Regions from separate parts of the Micromonospora chalcea genome, predicted to be linked through region 1. Evidence: riboswitches for the same ligand, from Rfam matches in the RefSeq annotation. Region 1 holds a riboswitch; the other holds the start of a gene.

What was found. Region 1 has a riboswitch for thiamine pyrophosphate ahead of thiE (thiamine phosphate synthase). Riboswitches for the same ligand answer to the same signal wherever they lie in the genome.
Region 2: linked by a shared signal. The riboswitch ahead of PVK74_RS14410 (ECF transporter S component) and the one ahead of thiE (thiamine phosphate synthase) in region 1 are both predicted to bind thiamine pyrophosphate.

What each region holds. Positions count from the first base shown of each region.
Region 1 is NZ_CP118233.1:4,027,625-4,030,823, reverse strand. It holds gene PVK74_RS17605 (DUF559 domain-containing protein) at 358-1,269, opposite strand; TPP riboswitch at 1,388-1,499, shown strand; gene thiE (thiamine phosphate synthase) at 1,494-2,120, shown strand; gene thiO (glycine oxidase ThiO) at 2,114-3,199, shown strand, end outside.
Region 2 is NZ_CP118233.1:3,342,636-3,345,834, forward strand. It holds gene PVK74_RS14400 (sugar isomerase domain-containing protein) at 1-479, opposite strand, end outside; gene PVK74_RS14405 (alpha/beta fold hydrolase) at 476-1,312, opposite strand; TPP riboswitch at 1,389-1,495, shown strand; gene PVK74_RS14410 (ECF transporter S component) at 1,571-2,161, shown strand; gene PVK74_RS14415 (ABC transporter ATP-binding protein) at 2,270-3,199, shown strand, end outside.

The sequences.
Region 1 (3,199 bases):
TCAAGGCTCGCCCACGCGTCAGGCACCCATAGCGTGCCACCCACAGGCAGCGCTCACGACGAGTGGAACACCATGGGTGTCATAAGGGCCTTGAGACCCCCATGGCGTTCCACTCGGGGCTGGATCTGGCGACGAGTGGAACGCGATGGGTGTTTGCGGGCGGGCCTCTGACGCGCGTGGTGTCTCGGGCGGCTCGACGGGTGGCGAGCCGGGGACCCAACGGGTGGCGGGCGGCGAAATGGGGGCCCGGTGGGTGGTGGGTGGTCCGGTGGGTGGTAGGTGGCGAAATGGGGGCCAGCGGTGACGTGTGGCGGGCCGGGGGCGTAGCGGGGTGAGGCTCGTGGCGGCGGGCGCGGATCAGTGGTTCGCCTCGGTGGCACGACGTTCTGCCAAGGCCTGGCGCACCAGGGCCACTGTGGCGTCGGGCCGGCGTAGCACGTCGTCGGCGGTGAAGCGGAGCACGAGCCACCCGGCTGCGCGCAGCGCGTTCAGGCGAGCCACGTCACGGCGGAAGTGAGCCCGTTCGCGGTGATGGTCGCCGTCGTACTCGACCGCGAGGCGGAGCGCCGGCCAGGCCAGGTCCACCCGGGCCACGAAGCGTCCGCCGGCGCGTACCTCGTGTTGGGCGGTGAGCGGGCCGAGGCCGGCGTCGAGCAGGAGCAGCCGCAGGCGAGTCTCCATCGGGGACTCGCTCAACGGCTCGGCCAGCGCCAGCACCTCGCGCAACAGCGGAGCGCCCGGCCAGCCCGGCCGGGCGGCGGCGTAGGCCCGCAGGGCGGGCAGCTTCACGGCCCGGCGACGCAGCAGCGCCTCGACGGCGACCAACGCCTCGGCGAGTGAGCCCTGCCGGCCCAGGTCGAACGCCGTGCGAAGGGGCGTGGTGACCGGCAGCCCGCCGACGAGGGTGCGGTCCCGCTCCGGCAGCGGTGACCGGACCAACCGCAACCGTGGGTGCGGTCGCAGCCGCGCAGCAGTCGGCAACAGTACTGTCACCGGCGCGTCGCGGGGGAGCACGTCCGCGCCGAACAACCACGCGGCGCTGCGCCCCGCCAGCACGGCACCCGGCGGCAGGCGCAACGCCACCGCCTCGCACCACATCCGGTGGTCGTCGGCGCGGTACCCGTCGCGGTGCACGTACACGTCCGGCCGCAGGCGGATCCAGGTCTGCCCGCGCAGCATCGTCCAGGTGAGTAGCCCTTCGGAGACGGCACGGCTGCCCCGGAACGGCAGGACCGCCAGGCGGCGGGGAACACGGGCGGGAACGGACACCCAGGCAGCGTGTCGTGACGGGACGGTCACCCGCTGCCCCGATCCGGCGGACGGCTGGTTCCTGGGAAAAACCTCACCCGGGCTTCCGTACGGGCGGGAGGCGTCGTACGGTAGGCCGCAAGTGACCCACGGGAGCCCGGTGCGGACCGGGCTGAGAGGGGGGCTGGGAGCCCCCGACCGTCGAACCTGATCCGGGTAATGCCGGCGCAGGGAGGAGCGTTGCCGTGCTGTCCCTGGGACGACTGCATCTCATCACCGACACCCGGCCGGGGCGTGACCCGCTCGCCGTGCTGCGTGCCGCACTGCCCGTGGCGGGCGCAGACCTCGTCGTGCAGGTGCGCGTGGAGGACGACGCCACCGACCGGGAGGCGTACGAGCTGGCCCGGCTGGTGGTCGACGCCTGCCGGCCGTACGGAGCACAGTGCCTGGTCAACGACCGGCTGCACGTGGCGCTCGCGGTGGACGCCGCCGGTGGCCACGTCGGCGCGGACGACCTGCCGGTGCGTGCCGCGCGCCGGGTGCTCGGCCCGGACGCGGTGCTCGGCGCGACCGCCCGCGAACCGGTGACCGCCCGGGCCGCGGTGGACGCGGGCGCGAGCTACCTGGGCGTGGGCCCGTGCCACGTCACCACCACCAAGTTCGGCCTGCCGGAACCGATCGGCCCCGAGGGGATACGCGCGGTCGCCGAAGCGGTGACCGTGCCGGTGATCGCGATCGGCGGGGTGACCGCCTCAAGCGTGCCGGCGCTGCGGGCCGCCGGGGCGTACGGGGTGGCGGTGGTCGGCGCGCTCAGCGGGGCAGCCGATCCCGCGCACGCCACCGCCGAGCTGCTGCGGGCCCTGACGTGTTAACAGGGGGCCCTTCCTCTACCGGAGGCGTTAACAGGGGGCCCTTCCTTAACGACGTGGCGGTGGTGGGGGGCGGGCCTGTCGGGTGGGCGATCGCGTGGCGGTGCGCGCAGCGTGGACTGCGCGTGGTGGTGCACGACGACCGGCCCGGGTCGGGCGCGTCGTCGGTGGCCGCCGGGATGCTGTCGCCGGTCGCCGAGGCGTACTTCGGTGAGCGCGAGCTGACCGCGCTGCTCGTCGAGTCCGCCGCCCGCTGGCCCGGCTTCGCGACCGAGCTGGCCGGGGCGAGCGGCGTCGACATCGGCTACCGCACCGAGGGCACGCTCGTCGTCGGGCTCACCGCCGACGACCTGGCCGAGGCGAGGCGGCTGTGGTCGTACCAGCAGGGCCTGGAACTGCCGATCACGCCGCTGCGTCCCTCGGAGCTGCGCGACCGCGAACCGGCGTTGGCGCCGCGCGTGCGCGGCGGCGCGGTGGCCCCTGGTGATCACCAGGTCGACCCGCGGCGGCTGGTCGCCGCGTTGCGCACGGCCGCGGAACGCGCCGGCGTGGAGCTGCGCCCGGCGCGCGTCGGCGCGCTGTCCGAGGTGGACGCGCGGGTCACTGTGGTCGCGGCCGGCTGCGGCGCGGCGGCGCTGACCGGCCTGCCGGTCCGCCCGGTGAAGGGCCAGGTGCTGCGGCTGCGCGCGCCGGGTGGCGGTCCGCCGGGCTTCCGGCACGTGATCCGGGGGTACGCGGACAGCGAGCCGGTCTACCTGGTGCCCCGGGACAGCGGCGAGGTCGTGGTCGGGGCGACGGTCGAGGAGCGCGCGGACACCGCTGTCACCGCCGGTGGCGTGCTGACACTGCTGCGCGCCGCCACGGAACTGGTGCCGGAACTCGTCGAGTACGAGCTGGTGGAGGCAGTCGCCGGGCTGCGCCCTGGTACGCCGGACAACGCGCCGATCATCGGGCCGCTGCCCGGGCAGCCGGGTGTGCTCGCCGCGACCGGACATCACCGGCACGGCATCGTGCTCACCCCGGTCACCGCCGACCTGGTCACCGAGCTGATCGTCACCGGCGAGCCGGATCCCGCGCTCGCC
Region 2 (3,199 bases), 680 kb from region 1:
CGGCCGGACGGGTGCCGCGACGTCATCCGGGCCGAGTGCTGCGCCGACGTGATCGCCACCAGCCCGTGCCCGCGTTCCTTCACGATGGACGCGAACTCGACCATCGCCCCGTTCACGCCCGAGTTCGAGGCGAGCACGAACACGTCCTGCGGCCGGATCGGCGCCAGCTCGTAGAGGCGGTGCGCCACCGCCGGGTCGCGTTCCAGCTTCGGGCCGAGCACGTCGGCCGGATCGCCGCCGACCAGCACCAGGTCACGCAACGCGATCCGGTTCGTGGGCACCAGCCCGCCGGCCCGACCGGCGATCTCCATGGCCAGCGCCTCGGAGTGCCCGGTGCCGAACGCGTGCACCACACCATCGGCGCGCAGCGCCGCTGCGATCAGGTCGGCCGCGTCGGCCACGTTGCGCCGCTGCTCGGCGGCGACCCGGCCGATCGTCTCGGTCACCACCGCCAGGTACGCCTCGGCGCTCACCGTCATGCCTCCTCCGTTCCTGCGCACCGGGCGAGGATCGCCTCGGCCAGCGGGCCGGGCGCCTCGTCCGGGATCCAGTGGCTGACGCCGGGCAGCGTCACGAACCGGTAGTCACCTGTGACGTGCGCGGCGCACGCCTGCGCGGCCGTCCGGCCGATCGCCACGTCCTTGTCGCTCCAGACGAACGTGGTGGGCACCCCGACCGGGGCGACCGCCTTCATGTCCGCCCCGGTCATCGCCCGGTACCAGTTCAGCGCCGCCGTCAACGCCCCCGGCTCGCGCATCGGCTCGGCGTACCGGGCCACCGCGCCGGCGTCGCCCACGCCGCTGAGCAGCTTGCGCAGCGTGGCGGCGTTCCACGCCAGCAGCACCCGCTCCGCCGTACCGGGCTTACGGAACAACGCTATGTACGCGGACTTGACCTTCTGCCGCGGGTCGGTGGCGAGCGCGTGCCCCATCGCGGCCGGGTGCGGCACCGACACCGCGGTCAGCGTCCGCACCCGCTCCGGGTGCGCCGCCGCCAGACCCCACGCCACGATCGCGCCCCAGTCGTGGCCGACCAGGTGGGCGCGGGTCACCCCGAGGGAATCCAGCACGCCGGCCGCGTCGGCCACCAGCTCCGGAATCCGGTACGCCCCGACGTCCGCCGGACGCGCGCCGGGCGAGTAGCCGCGCTGGTCGAGCGCGTACGTGCACAGCCCGGCGGCGTGCAGCGCGGGCGTCACCGCGTCCCACTCGCCGGAGTGCTGCGGGAATCCGTGCAGCAGCAGGACCGGGTCACCGCCCTCGGGGCCGCCGGCGCGTACCTCGAACGTCAGTCCCCGCGCATCCACCAGCATGATCGCCACCATACCGACACTCGCCCTGCTGGGCCGGGGCCCGTGGTCGGTGCTAGCGTCTGCGACGAGACAACTTCACATCCGACAGGGGAGCGCACAGCGCTGAGAGTGCGGGCCGGTGCCCGCAGACCCTCGAACCTGATCTGGGTAATGCCAGCGCAGGGAGTTCGGTCGACCTCCAGCCGCGTCGCCGTCCGGTGACCACCGGGCGCGGCGTGCGTCTTCTCCTGGTTCACCTCGACGAACTGGGAGCCAACCGTGAACCACACCGACAGCAACCGCTGGCGTACCGTCGACATCGTCGTCGCCTCGGTCATCGCCGTCACCTTCGGCGTCGTGTTCCAGCTCTGGAACATCCTCTGGAAGGGCAGCGACGGGCCGTTCGCCTTCTTCGCCCCGCTCCAGTCGGTCATGTACGGCGTCTGGCTCATCCCGGCCGTGCTGAGCGCGCTCATCGTCCGCAAGCCGGGAGCGGCGCTGCTCACCGAGACCGTCGCCTCGGCCGTCTCGGTGCTGCTCGGCTCCCCCTACGGTGCGATGGCGATCCTCCAGGGCGCGGTGCAGGGCCTGGGCGTCGAGGCGGTCTTCGCGGCCACCCGGTACCGCCTCCACCGGCCGCTCACGGCGGCGCTCGCCGGCGCGTGCGGCGGCCTCTTCGCCACGCTGTTCGACGCTCTCTACTGGTACCCCGGCACGAGCTGGACGACGTTCCGGCTGCCCTACATCGCGTTCGGCGTGCTCAGCTGTCTGCTGGTGGCCGGCCTGGGTGCGGTGGCCCTCACCCGCGCGCTGGCGAACACCGGCGTCCTGGACCGCTTCCCCGCCGGCCGCGACCGAGCCCTGGTCTGACGGCTCGCCCCGCCCCGGTGATCAAGGAGTTTGCGTCCGCCGGGCACGGTTTTCCGGACGCGAACTCCTTGATCACGCAGGCTGGGCCGGGAGAGGGGGTGGTGGGCGGTGAGCGGGGTGGTGCTGCGGGGGTTCGGGTGGCGGCACGGGGGACGGAAACGCTGGGCTCTGCGCGGGGTGGATCTGCGCGTGGAGAGCGGCGAGCGGGTGCTGCTGCTCGGACCCTCCGGCGCCGGTAAGAGCACGCTGCTGGCGGCGCTGGCCGGGCTGCTGCCGGAGGACTCCGGCGAGCAGGAGGGCACCGTCGAGATCGACGGGCTGGACCCGCGCAAGGCCCGCGAGCGCGTCGGCATCCTGTTCCAGGATCCGCAGACCCAGCTCGTCATGGCCCGTTCCGGCGACGACGTCGCGTTCGGGCTGGAGAACCGGGGCGTGCCCGCCGGGGAGATCTGGCCCCGCGTCGACGAGGCGCTGCGCCGGGTCGGCTTCCCGTACGACCGGGACCGCCCGACCGCCGCGCTCAGCGGCGGCGAGCAGCAGCGGCTCGCCCTGGCCGGCACGCTCGCGCTGCGCCCCGGACTGCTGCTGCTCGACGAGCCCACCGCCAACCTCGACCCGGCCGGCGCCGCGCTGATCCGCCGGGCCGTCGCGGACGCGCTCGACACGGACACCACGATGGTCCTGGTGGAGCACCGGGTCACCGAGGCGCTGCCGCTGGTCGACCGCGTGGTGGTGCTGGAACCGGGCGGCGGGGTGCGCGCCGACGGGCCGCCCGCTGCGGTCTTCGCCGCGCACGGCGACGCGCTGGCCGCCGCCGGGGTCTGGGTACCCGGCCACGTCACGCCACCCCGGCACGCCACCACGCCGCCCGGCGACGTGCTGCTCACCGCGGAGCGGCTCGGCCTGACGCCGCGGCTCGACCCCACCGATCTTCGGGTACGCGCCGGCGAGGCGCTCGCCGTCCTCGGCCCCAACGGGGCCGGCAAGTCCACGCTGGCGCTGCTCCTGGGCGGCCTGCTGAAACCCGGCACGGGCGGC